Regions from separate parts of the Arthrobacter sp. NQ7 genome, predicted to be linked through region 3. Evidence: predicted binding sites of a transcription regulator. Region 3 holds the regulator's gene; each other region holds the start of a gene.
The links. The regulator LexA, encoded in region 3, represses DNA repair genes until DNA is damaged. The targets are predictions, from matches to a motif close to TCGAACANNTGTTCGA.
Positions count from the first base shown of each region.

Region 1 (4,783 bases), on a different contig from region 3:
GCAACAGCCCGGCTTCATGCAGGTCAACCTGGTTCAGACTGGTGTTCTTCAGTCCAAGAGGGTCAAAGACCTCCTCCTGCATTACCTGGACGAAGGGCTTGTGCCGCAGGGTCTGGATGAGGAGGCCCAGTGCGAGGTAGTTCGTGTTTGAGTACTTGAATGATCCGACATCGTCATGAGTCCATGGCAGGGTTCCCGCCAGTTGAAGGCCACGCTCCATGGTGAGCGTCTGGGAAAGGACGGGGCGGAAGTCAATGTCTTTCGGCAGGGCATCATTGACCTCGGGCATCCCGGAAGTGTGGCCGAGCAGTTGCCTCACAGTGATTGGGCCTGGTGGCTTGAGTGACGTGGTGAAGCCAGGGATGACGTCATTGACGGGATCGTCGAGGCCGATGAGGTGGTCGTCCACGAGCTTCAGCACGGCCACGGCGGTCATTGTCTTGGTGACGCTGGCGACCTCTGCGCGGTCCGTGGGCTGCGCAGCCGTCCTGGTTTCGAGGTCGCGGACGCCGTAGGCTCGGGACCACTCGCCATCGGGCCAGCGGATCTGTACGACGGCGGAGGGTGCTCCCTCATCCATGAACAACTGGATTTGATGCTCCAGCGACACGAAGGGACTCGGTGAGCTCGAAGATGGGGTGGGTCCATCGTTGGACTGGGTGCAGCCAGTTGGCGTGAGGACCAGGGCGCATACGAGGGCCGCGCGCCCCCACAGGTGATACTTCGTGGTCATTGGGTGCCGCCGTTCCGCCTATGAGACAAGCTTGGCCGTCTGCGGCACCACGTCCGGCCAGACTACGACGGCACCGCCGCCCCAGCACAGCAATTTTATTCTTCACCAACACAGCGGGGAAGCATTCCTCGGTAGTCCTTCGGGTCGCCGGTTGGACTATCACTTTGTCGAGGTGAGGTTTTTCCAACTCTCAAGTAATAACGTCGCGCGCAGACAGGACCCCGCCTGTTACCCCGTCGCCTTTTTCGTTGTTTCTGGGAGGACCAACATGGCAAGCATTCCAGCATTCCGCGGTGCCCTGGGCGCTAGCGGCAAAGCCCTCGTTGCCGCCACGACTGACGCGACAACCACAAAGGCACGGCCGGGGTCCAGCTTTGCCAACTGGTTCAGCATGACTGCGTCTCGCAAAATACAACTCCAAATGAGGCGTAGATTCTACGACTGTTTCGAAAGCACATGCGGCGTCTGACAAAGGGAGTTCAGCGGGCTAGCACATACGATCCGCTTTGAAAGCCCTTAAGAGCGGCCACGTCGTGAGCTAGATCACAAGCGCGTTCGGCCGCGTTGCACCATTTTGTGAGGGGCGGGTCTCGTTACGATCTTCGGATGGCTACACGCACCGTGATTGAACTGATTGACGACCTCGATGGATCCGAGGCGACTGAGACCCTCCGGTTTGGCCTGGACGGCACCGACTACGAGATTGACCTGGCAGGTCAGAACGCAGCCGCACTTCGAGGCGTGCTGACCCGCTATGCGCAGGCGGCGCGCAAGGAGAAGGTCGGGAGGGCGGCTGCCGTTCGCCAGCTCCCGCCGGCGGCCGACACTAAGGCCGTCCGAGCTTGGGCAGGCGCGAACGGCATCGAGGTGAATCCTCGCGGCCGCATCCGCGAGGACGTCGTGCAGCGGTACCTGGCTTCCTTGAGCTAGGACCTTCCTGAGGCTGAAAGGCCAGCGAGGAGCTGCGCCTTCTTCATCGCGACTGCGCGCTCGTCCTGGTCGAGCGCGCCGGCAAAGGGGCTCATCTGCCGAAGGTCGCTGCCCAGCTCATCACCTCGCAGCATCTGGCGCTCCGCAGCATCCGCCGACAGGTCCAGGATCTCCTCCCACCGGTCCACCCAGTCTTCAGCCATTGGGGCCCTGGGCGTTTCGCGCATGCGCCGGATGTTCGCTCTGGCCAGGTCGCGCAGTTCCGGGTGGTCGCGGAGCTTGGCAGCGAGCAGGACGTGCAGCTCGTACGGGAAGCGCTCCTCGCGCCGCAATCCGCGAGGGCGGCGGGCGGCGGCGGTATCCAGGGCAGCCTGGACCACCGATGTGCTGCAGCCGAGTTTTTGAGCGATGGACTCAACGGACAAGCCCACGGCCCTTAGTGACAGCGCGGCCTCCGGGCGGCCGTCGACCGCCTCTCCCTCAGCGGTTGCTTGCATCGCCTGACGCACCAGGCGAGCCGTGAGCTCATCGTTCATTCCGCGAATGCTACCCCTCGCCAGCGCAACACCTTCATTTCATTCCGACAGGCTCCTTTGTCCGGGGCCACGCGTACACTGAGTAGTCGAAGGTATGTTCGAATAAAGGTGTGTTGTGCCTGTAATTGTCGGCCCTCGTGTGGTAGATGCGGAGGTGTCCATGCTGCTGGTCCTGGCCTCCCCGGTGCCGGTCGCGGCGGGTTATCCGTCGCCGGCGCAGGACTATTTCGAGGGCCGGATCGACCTGAACGAACACCTGATCAAGGACGTCGCGAGCACCTATATCGTGCGCGTGTCCGGATCATCGATGGAGGGTGCCGGCATTAGCGACGGCGACGAGCTGGTCGTAAACCGAGCGCTCGAACCGCACGACGGATGCGTGGTCGTGGCGGTCCTGGACGGGGAGCTGACGATCAAGAGGCTGCGGATCACCACCGCCGGCGTCGTGCTGCAGGCCGAGAACCCCGCCTACCCTGACATCCCCGTGCCGTCACTTTCCGACCTGACGATCTGGGGCGTTGCCACCAGGTGTCTTCACCATGTGTAGCGCGCGTTTCCGCATCAGATGCGACCCCGGCCATGTCTAAGCCAGCGGTGATGCGGCGGATGCCACAGATTGCCCACCTGGACGTCAACTGCTTCTATGCCTCCGCGGAGCGGGCGTTCAACCCCTCCCTGGAGGGCAAGCCGGTGATCGTACTGTCCAACAATGACGGCTGCGCCGTGACCCGGTCCCCAGAGGCCAAGAAGCTTGGCATCGCGATGGGCGATCCGTGGTTCAAACTCGCCCCCCGGGCCAAAGAGTGGGGGCTCGTGGCCCTGTCCAGCAACTACGAGCTCTACGGCGACATCAGCGCCAGGGTGATGGAACTGCTGGGCCGGTACTCCGCGTGGCTCGAGGTGTACAGCATCGACGAAGCCTTCCTGGGCGTCAAGGGTGTACCCGAGCAGCTGCTCGACCTCGGCCGGACTATGAAAGCCGCGGTACGGCGGCACGTGGGCGTTCCCGTCTGCGTCGGGATCGCGCCCACGAAGACCCTGGCGAAACTGTGCAACAAGTGGGCCAAGAACAACCCGGCATTCGGGGGAGTGTGCCACTGGGAGTCCGTTCCCGCGGCGGTGCGGGAAGCGCTGCTGGAGCGGCTCTCCGTGGAGGAGGTCTGGGGCATCGCGGGCCGGCTGACAAGGCGACTTAACGGCATGGGCATCTTCACGATCCTCGATTTGGTCCGCGCCGACCCGGTCATGATCCGCGACCGGTTCTCCATCGTCATGATGCGCACCGTCCTGGAACTCCAGGGCACCCCGTGCATCCCGATGGAGGAGGAACGGATCGGGCGCGATCAGCTGATCTTCTCCCGCTCCTTCGCCAAGCCCATCACCACCGCTGCCGGCATCCGACAGGTGATGAGCGCATACGGGCAGCAGGCCTCGGCGCGGCTGGCGAAGCATAGGCTGCAGGCCAAGGTCCTTACCGCCTTCGCCGGCACCTCGCACTTCAACCCGAAAGACACGTCCTACCCCTCGGTGTGCGTCCCGCTGCCGATGCGCACTGCCGACCCTGTCCTCCTGACCAAGGCTGCCCACGCGCTGCTGCCGCGGATCGTCGAGGGCATCCGCTATGCCAAGGCCGGCATTATGGTCACCGACCTGCGCCCGACCGGCAACCAGGCGCCGCTGTCCCTCTTCGAGAACCCGCACGAGGAGCGCCACATCGGCTCGCTCCTGGAGGACGTCGCCCGCCGGTACGGCCGCGGCTCGATCGGTCTGGGCCACGGTGGCATCAGGGGAGGGCCCGACTGGACCATGAAACGCGACATGCTCTCACCCCGCTACACCACGCACTGGGACGAGCTACCTCTCGTCAAAGCCGCCTAACTCACCGAAAGAGTGACCCGAAATGACAGCCACCCCCGAAGCACCCGCCCTGAACATCCCCGTGGCGGTCCGCTTCACCAAAGCCGGCACTCCGCTGGCGGTCCGGTATGACGGGAAGCTGTGGGCCGTGGCAGCAGAGCCTGTCCACTGCTTCACGCGGGATTCCTGGTGGGAGACCAGGAGAAGCGTCCCGGTCGGCATCGGCAACGTCGTGGACATCGAGCACTGGCAAGTGCAGGTGCGCGCTGATTCTATGTCCCCGTTGACGACGTTTGAGCTGCGCCGTGAGCCCCTCTCGGAGCAGTGGCTGCTGGAGTCAATCAGCAACGACTAAATCAACGGCTCCGGACTCCTCCTTGCTTTCCCGGGTGTTGGCCAGCAACTGCCGCCGCTTGACCTCCCATAACAGGAATCGGTCTCCCGTAGGTCTTTCGCCACCGGGAACCCGGTTGAGAAGGAAGTCCGGCTGGTAATCGTTGACGATGCGCCGCTCCAGCTCCCACCGCCGCTTAGTTTTAGCCGCGAAGATGCGGCTGGTATCCAAGGCCCTGAACGAGTCGATGGACAGGACTGAGGTTTCCTTGTCTTCGAAAATCAGACGGTCGAACTGCTTGGTGCCGCTCCAGTGCCTCTTGATCCGCCCCCGGATGTCTTCAGCCTGCCCGGTGTAGGCCTGCTTGTATCGGTCGAGGACCATGACGTAGAC
Region 1 is NZ_JARFXU020000023.1:55,081-59,863, reverse strand. Features, by position in the region: gene PUN71_RS19115 (serine hydrolase domain-containing protein) at 1-580, opposite strand, end outside; gene PUN71_RS19110 (histone-like nucleoid-structuring protein Lsr2) at 1,340-1,663, shown strand; gene PUN71_RS19105 (hypothetical protein) at 1,660-2,199, opposite strand; gene PUN71_RS19100 (LexA family protein) at 2,315-2,746, shown strand; gene PUN71_RS19095 (Y-family DNA polymerase) at 2,779-4,077, shown strand; gene PUN71_RS19090 (hypothetical protein) at 4,100-4,411, shown strand; gene PUN71_RS19085 (GIY-YIG nuclease family protein) at 4,394-4,783, opposite strand, start outside.
Region 1: the regulator LexA is predicted to act here: its motif matches at 2,286-2,301, upstream of PUN71_RS19100 (LexA family protein).

Region 2 (4,783 bases), on a different contig from region 3:
CCGGTGGCGGGGGAACAACAGCGGGGCCGGCAGGACTTCCGGACAGCAACCCCGATGAACTGAGGGCAGACCCGACCGAAGGCGATGAGGATCCGTCCACCAGCACGGGCCGGGGTTAGCCCTCCGGCCGGTGCGGCCACTGGCCGCGGGCCAGCAGCACGCCGCGCAGCAGGTCCGCCCGGTCAGTGACGATGCCGTCCACGCCCAGTTCGAGGAGCCGGTGCATTTCGTCGCTGTCATTGATGGTCCACACGTGCACCACCAGGCCAAGGGCATGGGCGCGCCGGAGGAAGCCGGACGTGACAACACGGAGCCGCCCGTAACGCACGGGAACCTGCAGGGCGTGGATGTCGCGAAGGACCGGACGCATCAAAAACCGGAACACCGGACGCGGGAGCACAGGGCCCAGCAGGGTGAAAAGCGCCGTTGAGCCCACTCCCGCCGAGGAGGCCACCGGCCGGCTGAGCAGCTTCAGCACCGCCCGCCGCCGCCGGTCGGAAAAACTGGTGACCAGTACCCGGTGGTGCACTTGGTGCCGCTCGATGGCGGCGGCAGTGCTGCGGACTGAGCCCCAGTCCTTGACGTCGAGGTTCAGCCGGGCGTCGGGAAGTGTGGTGACCAGTTCGTCGAAGGTGGGGATGGGCTCGCGGCCGCTGATCCGCGCTTTGGCCACGTCCGCGGCCGGCAGGTCCGCTACCCGCCCCTTGCCGTCGGTCACGCGGTCAAGGGTTTCGTCGTGAAAGAGCAGCAGAACGCCGTCCGCAGTAGTGTGCACATCGGTTTCGAGATACCGGAATCCCAGGCTGACGCCGGAACGGAACGCGGCCATGGAGTTCTCCAGCCCCTCCGTCGAGAACCCACGGTGCGCCATGGCGATGGGAAGCTGCCGCCCGGACGGGTCTTGATGGTCAAAAAAGGGCAGGGTCACACTGCGAGCGTACCGCCAGCAGCACCTGGATCAGGCCGGTGCGGTCATTCCCGGCAGTCGGTCTCCCCGCACGCAACGATGTCCACGCCGTCGCCGCAGTGCAGCAGGGTCCGGCCACGGCCACCGTCGAGGTGGACCCACACCGCCGTATGGTCAGGGGTGATCGTGTCCACCACGCCGCCTGCCTCGAAGCCCGGCGAGAACAGGACCCGGACGCGGTCACCCTGCCGCAGCTGCTTCCAGTGCGGAGCGGGCATCGCTGTGCGCAGCGGTGCATCGGCAAGGTGCTGCTTGACGTTCTTTGCCATGGTTGCCCCCTAAGAGCCGGCGTACGAGGTGCCTGCTTTCCACGTTTGAGGCTACGGCGGAAAGGTAAACGCCAGGTGAGCGGCAGCTGGGAGTTTGGGGATCAGGAAAACTGGACGCCCAGGGAAGCCAGCCTGGCCTCCAAAACCTGGGCTACGCCGTCGTCGTCAAAATGCGGCGCCTGCTGCCCTGCTGCCCGGATGGCTTCCGGATGGCCGCTGGCCATGGCATAACCGTGGCCGGCCCAGCGGAGCATCTCAATGTCATTGGGCATGTCGCCAAAGGCGACGACGTCGGCGGCGTCGATTCCCAGGGCCGCGGCATATTCCGCCAGGGTGACTGCCTTGTTGACGCCGGGCAGGGACAGTTCGAGCATGGCGACGCCCGGCGAGGAGTGCGTGGCGGCGGCCAGGTGTGCGACGACGGGCGCCACCTCAGCCAGGAAGTCATCGGGCGTGCCTTCGCGGACGATGGCGAGAAACTTGACCACCGCGTCGTCATCGGTAAGCGTGTCCTTCAGCGGCGCGGGAGTGAACTCGGCAAGCAGTTCACTGGACCCGTTTTCGATGAAGCCGGGCTCGAGGTGGAATCCGCTGAGCGTTTCGGCGGCGAACAGCGCGGCGGGCCGGAGTTCCTTGATGATGCGGCGGAGTTCCAGGACTGTCCCGATGGCGAGGGCGCGGGCGGAGACCAGGCGGTCCGCCTCAAGGTCCCAGACGACGGCACCATTGGAGCAGATCACCCGCCCGGTGTGGCCGAGCTGCTCCTCGAGCGGGTGCAGCCACCGCGGCGGCCGGCCGGTGACGAAGACAAGTTCGACGCCGGCTTCCCGGCAGGCGTGGAAGGCGCGGATGGTGCGGGGGCTGATTTTTCCATCGTGCCCAAGGATTGTTCCGTCGATATCGCTTGCAACCAGCCGCATCCTGCCAGTCTACGTGGGCGTCCGGCCGCCGGGGTGCGCAGGGTGGAGCATGGCCCGGGAGTGGCTCTGGGACCGGGCGCGTCCCATCTTGCAGTCAGGGGCCGACGGCGTGCTGGACCTTGTGCCTGATCTCCCTTCCGGCCTTGCGGGCCTGGGCCGGCCTGGTGAAGGCGCCCGGCGAATAGGCCATGCAGTAGTCCACCGGCTGCACAGCCCTCCACCGCCACCCCTCCGAACTCCGGAAGATTTCGAAGGTGGCATTGGCGGCAGCTGCCTTGAAGGCGGCTGCCTCACGTTCGGCGAAGGCCATGGACGCGAAATAGCGGCCCGGCCACGCCAGCAGTTCACCGTTTTCAGAGCGCCACCAGGACGGCCCTTGACCCCGGTCCGCGACTTCAAATTTCACGACAGGTCCTTTCCTCGATCCGGCCGGGCAGCTGGCCGCCCACCTGCTGGCAGGGCGGCAACCACCCAGGCTCAGGATGGGGGATGAAGCACAAGGACGCGGCCTGATCCGGTAAAGAATGGCTCAAGAACAGTGGACGACGGCTGCAGCCCTTCGTTAGCCGCGGACTCTCCGCCGCCTGGCAGGGGGAGTGCCCGTTGTCAGCCACCGGCGCTACACTGAAACTATCGAACGTATTTTCGAATAAAGGTGTGTTGTGGGCGTTATTGTCGGTCCCCGCGTGATAGATGCGGGCGCCTCCCTGTTCTCGGTGCTGATCTCCCCCGTGGCGGTGGCAGCGGGCTTCCCGTCGCCGGCACAGGACTACTTCGATGGCCGCATTGACCTCAATGCACACCTGATCAAGGACATCACCAGCACCTTTGTGGTCCGGGTAACCGGTGATTCCATGGAGGGCGCCGGCATCAGCGACGGCGATGAACTGATCGTGAACCGGGCGCTGGAGCCCCGCGACGGATCCGTGGTGATCGCTGTGCTGGATGGAGAACTGACCGTGAAGCGGCTCCGCATCACCCGCACAGGGGTGGTACTGCAGGCAGAGAACCCGAAGTATCCGGACATCCACGTTCCTGCCCTGTCCGAGTTGACCATCTGGGGCGTAGCCACCAGGTGCCTCCACCATGTGTAAGGAGCAGCATGGCTAAGCCGGCCCTGATGCGGCGGATGCCGCAGATTGCCCACGTGGACGTCAACTGCTTCTACGCCTCGGCCGAGCGGGCTTTCGATCCCTCATTGGAGGGACGGCCGCTGGTGGTGCTGTCCAACAATGACGGCTGCGCGGTGACCCGCTCCCCTGAGGCGAAGACCCTGGGCATCTCCACCGGCGAGCCCTGGTTCAAGCTTGCGCCGCGGGCCAAGGAATGGGGCCTGGTGGCGAAGTCCAGCAACTATGAGCTCTACGGGGACATCAGCGCCCGGGTGATGGAACTGCTGGGCAGGTACTCTGCATGGCTTGAGGTCTACAGCATCGACGAGGCGTTCCTGGGCGTGAAGGGCGGGCCGGAAGAGCTGCTGGCTTTGGGCCGCCGGATGAAGGACGCCGTGCGGCGGCATGTGGGGGTGCCGGTGTGCGTTGGCATTGCCCCCACTAAAACCCTGGCCAAGCTCTGCAACAAGTGGGCCAAGAACAATGCAGCTTTCGGCGGAGTCTGCCTGTGGGACGCCGTCCCGCAGGAGGTGCGGGAGGCATTGCTGGCCCGCTTGCCCGTGGACGAGATCTGGGGCATCGCCGGGCGGCTCACCCGGCGGCTCAACATCCTGGGAATCTTCAACGTCCTGGACCTGGTCCGCGCGGACCCCGTCATGATCAGGGACAGGTTCTCGGTGGTGGTGATGCGGACGGTCCTGGAGTTGCGGGGAACCCCCTGCATCCCCATGGAGGAGGAGCGCATCGGCCGCGACCAGCTGATCTTTTCCCGCTCCTTCGCTACCCCCGTCACAACAGCGGCATGCCTGCGCGAGGTGCTCAGCATCTATGGACAGCAGGCGAGCGCCCGGCTATCCAAGCACGGGTTGCAGGCGAAGGTCCTGACGGCGTTCGCTGCCACGTCCCCCTTCAGGAACCACGAACAGGCGTATCCATCCGTGTGCGTCGCGCTTCCGATGCCCACGGCGGATCCGGTCCTGCTCACCAGGGCCGCCCACGCGCTCCTGCCCCACATCCGGGACGGACTCAAATACGCCAAGGCCGGCCTCATGCTCACAGACCTCCGTCCCACAGGGAACCAGCCGCCGCTGGAGCCGTTCGTGAACCCCCACGAGGACCGCGGAATCGGGCCCCTTCTTGAGGACGTGGGCAAGAAGTTTGGCCGGAGCTCCATTGGGTTGGGGCACGCCGGCATCAGGTCGGGACTGGACTGGACCATGAAACGCGACATGCGCTCGCCCCGCTACACCACGCATTGGGACGAACTGCCTTTGGTAAAGGCTGCGTGAACCACCGGGCCCCGCCGCCGGGCTGCCGGCCGGCGGGGGGAGCGGCAGCTTGCTAGACGCGGGACCTGCCGCGGACGAAGTGGATGATCAGGACCACGACTGCGACGACCAGGAGAATGTGGATCAGGCCGCCGCCAATGTTCGCGAGCAGTCCAAGAAGCCACAGAACGGCGATGATGATGGCAATCCAAAGCAACATGAGTGTGTCCTTTCCTAGTTTTACGAG
Region 2 is NZ_JARFXU020000025.1:12,771-17,553, forward strand. Features, by position in the region: gene PUN71_RS19575 (hypothetical protein) at 1-119, shown strand, start outside; gene PUN71_RS19580 (glycerophosphodiester phosphodiesterase family protein) at 116-928, opposite strand; gene PUN71_RS19585 (hypothetical protein) at 973-1,236, opposite strand; gene PUN71_RS19590 (HAD family hydrolase) at 1,338-2,156, opposite strand; gene PUN71_RS19595 (hypothetical protein) at 2,251-2,562, opposite strand; gene PUN71_RS19600 (LexA family protein) at 2,819-3,250, shown strand; gene PUN71_RS19605 (Y-family DNA polymerase) at 3,259-4,557, shown strand; gene PUN71_RS19610 (lmo0937 family membrane protein) at 4,610-4,756, opposite strand.
Region 2: the regulator LexA is predicted to act here: its motif matches at 2,790-2,805, upstream of PUN71_RS19600 (LexA family protein).

Region 3 (4,783 bases):
CTTCGAACACGTGCCGGGTCAGGGAGCCGGTGAAGTGGCCGCCGATAAGGTGGTACTCCTGGCCCGCGGGTTCGCCGCCGTGCACCAGGTAAGGCCGGCCGGAGACATCGACCACGGCGTGCGCGAGGGCCTCGTCCAGCGGCACCGTGGCCTCGCCGAACCGGCGGATCCCGGCCTTGTTGCCTAGGGCGGTCCGGAGCACTTCACCGAACGTGATGGCGACGTCCTCCACCGTGTGGTGCACGTCGATGTGGGTGTCGCCCGTGGCCTTGACCGTCATGTCGATCAGGGAGTGCTTGCAGAGGGCCGTAAGCATGTGGTCGTAGAACGGCACCGAGGTGTCGATGTCCGAGGTCCCGGTTCCGTCGAGGTTGATCTCCACGAGCACGGAGGACTCGCTGGTGGCTCGCTCCATGCGGGCGGTCCGGGCCGCAGCAGCATTCGATCCGGTTGAACTCATGGTGAAGGATCCTTTGTGGGAGAAGAAGTGGTTCAAGGCGCCCAGCGCCGCAGTATCAAGTCTAGGCGGGAAGGGCGGCGTGGCCCGCAAGGATGCGTTCCAGGGACTCAAGGAAGGCTGTGGTTTCCGCCTCAGTTCCCGCAGTCACCCGCAGGTGGCCCGGGATGCCGACGTCGCGGATCAGCACACCGGCCTCCAGCAGTTCCTGCCACACCTGGTGGGGGTTTTCCAGCCCTCCGAAGAACACGTAGTTGGAGTCGGACGCGGCGGGCTCGAGACCCATCCTTGCCAGTTCCGACACGATGCGGTCCCGTTGCTTCTTGATGTCCTCGACGTCGGCCATCAGGGCCTCCCGGTGCTCCAGGGCCGCAAGCGCGGTCGCCTGGGTGATGGCGGAAAGGTGGTAGGGCAGGCGCACCAGGCGCAGGGCATCGGTGACCTCGGGAGCTGCTGCCATGTAGCCAAGGCGGGCGCCGGCCAGGGCGAAGGCCTTGCTCATGGTGCGGGAGACGATCAGCCGTTCCCTGCCGGGCAGCAGGGTCAGGGCGCTGGGCGTGCCGTCATGTGCGAACTCGTGGTACGCCTCGTCAACGATGACGATGGCTTGGCTGTCTTCGCCTGCCTCGTAGACCGCCTCCACCACGTCCAGGCCGAGGCCAGTGCCGGTGGGGTTGTTGGGCGAGCAGAGGAACACGATGTTCGGCTGCAGTTCCTTGACCTGCCGGGCCGCGGACTCTGCGCTCAGGCCGTACCCTTCGGCGCGCTCACCGGTGATGTACTGGGTGTCCGTTCCGCTGGCCAGGAGCGGGTACATGGAGTACGTGGGCGGGAAACCCAGGGCAGTCCTGCCGGGGCCGCCGAAGGCCTGGAGGATCTGCTGCAGAACTTCATTGGAGCCGTTGGCTGCCCATAGATTGGTTTCGTCCAGGCCATGGCCAAGGTACTCAGCCAGGGCCTTGCGGAGCTCCGTGAACTCCCGGTCCGGGTAACGGTTGAGTCCGGCAGCGGCTTCCGTGACAGCCGCTGCGATGGCGGCACGCACATCAGCGGGTACACCATGGGTGTTTTCATTGACGTTCAGCAGGATGGGGACGTCCAGTTGGGGCGCCCCGTAAGGAGTCAGCCCGCGGAGATTGCTGCGGAGGGGAAGCCGGTTCAGGCGTTCTAGCTGGTCGTTCACCTGAACAGTTTAGTTGCCGCGGCAACGGCCGGAAAATGTGACGGGTGCTGTTCGCCGTCGGCAGGCGTTCCCAGGACCACTGGGTGGCCTGATAAGGCCGGATCGTCCCGCATGCAGCTGGTCAGCGTGTGGGTACGAAGAGTTGCTGGCCCGGAATGACGCTGCCGGCTCCAAGGTTGTTGAGCTGGACGATATCCGCCACCACGTCCCGGGCGTCACGGTCCGGGGCGACAGTTCCCGCGATGGCCCACAGGGACTGGCCCGGCTGCACGGTCACGGTGACTGTTGGCGTCACCGCCAGGCCGGCGGCGGAGTCCGAGGCCTTGGCGGGCGAATTGAAGAACCCGCTCAGCGACAGCAGGACCACGGCGAGGAGTACGAGCGGGGCTCCGATCAGCACAATGCGCCCGCGGCGGGTTAGCCGCAGAGGCCCCGGCGCGGATGGTGCCTTGCGGGCGAAACTGCTGTGGGAAACCTGGTGAAGAGATAAAGCTGACATGAACTAAGCCCTCCTGGACCTGCCGTGCTGCCCGGTGTCCGCCCGCCGCTGCCCCCGCCACTCGCATCCGGGCCCGAAACTTCGTTCGGCCGTCTTCGAGGGAGGCATTCGCTGGTTAGAACACATGTTCGAACTTTGCTTGTTTATTTTTAGCACTTATCAACGAACAATGTCGAGACTCGCTAGAACAAATGTTTGAAAAAGCACTGTGACTGGCCTAGTTTTGAACCACAGAACAACCACTCCCGTAGTTGATCAGCAGGGTCTGACAATGACAGATGGGGTCCTTCCGGCGGCGGTGTGGAAACAGCGCCCGCTGGATAAGGCGGCAAGCGAAAGGCATTGGCGAATATGGCAGCAGCAGCCGCCGCGGGCAGGACCGACCCGCAACCCAGGAGGAGCGCCAAGGGCCTGACCCTGCGGCAGAAGAAGATCCTGGAAACGATCCAGCGCTCGGTCAATGAGAACGGCTATCCGCCTTCGATGCGCGAGATCGGCGACACCGTGGGGCTTGCCAGCCTTTCCAGCGTGACCCACCAGCTATCCCAGTTGGAAAAGCTTGGCTACCTGCGCCGCGACCCCAAGCGGCCCCGGGCCATGGAAGTGCTGATGCCCCTCACCCTGGACGGCGGCGCTGGAAAAACCGCCGGTACGGCGCCTGCCCCGACGGCGGCCGGTGCGGGTGCCGGCGTAGCTGAACTGCCCAGCGCCCTGGATACCGCAATGGTGCCGCTCGTGGGGCGGATCGCGGCCGGCGGCCCAATCCTTGCCGAGCAACTTGTCGAGGATGTCATGCCACTCCCCCGCCAACTCGTGGGACAGGGCGAACTCTTCATGCTGAGGGTTGCCGGGGATTCCATGGTGGACGCCGCCATCTGCGATGGAGACTGGGTGGTGGTGCGGCGCCAGGCGGACGCCGCCAACGGCGATATTGTCGCTGCCCTGCTCGACGACGAGGCAACCGTCAAGACGTTCCGCCAACGGGACGGACACACGTGGCTGCTCCCGCAGAACACGCAGTACGAACCGATCCTGGGCGACCACGCCACGATCATGGGCAAGGTTGTTTCGGTCCTGCGCTCCCTCTGACCGCGTTCCTTCCCGTCGGGCATCCGAGGAGGCGGGCATCCGAAGCCGCGGCCCTTCGGCTTGGGGGCGCCGCCTATTTGGTGGCGTCCGCCCCCAGCCTGGACAGCGCGGCCAGTGCCTTGCTGCGGTCGGTGGTGGCCCAGAACGGCGGCAGCGCACCCCGCAGGAATCCGGCGTACCGCTCGGTTGCCAGCCGTGAATCAAGCACGGCCACCACTCCCTTGTCCCCGGTGGATCGGATCAGCCGCCCGGCGCCCTGGGCGAGCCGGATGGCGGCATGCGTGGCCGATACCGACATGAAGCCGTTGCCCCCGGCTTGTGCCACAGCGCGGGAACGCGCCGTCATCAGCGGATCATCCGGCCGCGGGAACGGGATGCGGTCGATCACCACCAGCCGGCAGGAACCTCCCGGGACGTCAACGCCCTGCCACAGCGACATGGTTCCGAACAGGCAGGTGTCGGGTTCGTCCGCGAACTGCTTGACGAGGGCTGTCATGGTCGATTCGCCTTGGCAGAGGACCGTCACATCGAGCTTGGGCCGCAGGGCGTCGGCGGCTTCCTCCGCCGCACGGCGGGACGAAAAGAGGCACAGCGCTCCCCCGCCGGATGCCTTGATGAGTGCTTCCAGTTCCTCGAGCGCCTCCGCCGAGACCCCGCGGCCGGGCTTCGGCAGGTGCCCGGCCACGTAAAGGATTCCTTGCCGTGGATAGTCGAAGGGCGAGCCAACATCCACGCCCGTCCAGCTCGGCGCGCCGTCGCCGATCAGGCCGAGTCCCCCTGCCGCGGGTTCAAATGCCGAACCAATGGCCAACGTGGCGGAGGTCAGGACCACGGTGTGCCCGTTGAAAAGCCCTTCCCGCAATTTTCCTGCCACTGACAGCGGGGCAATGTTGACCAGTACCGGTGCCGATTCATCAGGCTGGGAATATCCCTGGCCGGGGTCGAACGTGCTGGCGCGCGAGAACCACACCACCTCCCGGTTTTCCCGGGCAGTGATCAACCGCTCGCACAGTTCCAGGATGAGCATGAGCCGGGACCGGGCAAGCTGCCGCCCGCCGTCGGCCGTGGTGTTGCTGTCGCCCTTGGAGTCGGACAGCGCGGCACGGCAGGCCTCGCGGAGCTGGTCGACGCAGTCGAGCTGCTCATCGTTCAGGCCGTTGGGCAGCAGGCCGTTGGGTACGCCGGCCAGCGCCAGCTCGAGGTTGGCGGCTGCGGCGTTCAGGGCATCGACGGTGATGGCGGTGTGTTTCCGGGCGCCCGAGGCGGCAGCGTGCACCATGGCGACAGACAGCTGCCCCGACACGGCCCCGGTGACGCGGTCCTGCAGTTCATGTGCCTCATCCACCACGACGACGTCGTATTCGGGCAGGACAGCGAGTCCTTCGAACGCACTCACGGCCAGCATGGCGTGGTTGGTGACCACGACGTCAGCCTCGGCCGCGTCCTGGCGCGCCAGCTCGCTGAAACATTCGGCGGCCATGGGGCACTTCTGGGCACCCAGGCACTCCATGGCGGTCACCGAGACCTGCCGCCAGGCACGGTCCGTCACGCCGGG
Region 3 is NZ_JARFXU020000024.1:27,706-32,488, reverse strand. Features, by position in the region: gene hisB (imidazoleglycerol-phosphate dehydratase HisB) at 1-460, opposite strand, end outside; gene PUN71_RS19320 (histidinol-phosphate transaminase) at 522-1,640, opposite strand; gene PUN71_RS19315 (LysM peptidoglycan-binding domain-containing protein) at 1,762-2,139, opposite strand; gene lexA (transcriptional repressor LexA) at 2,491-3,228, shown strand; gene PUN71_RS19305 (ATP-dependent DNA helicase) at 3,302-4,783, opposite strand, start outside.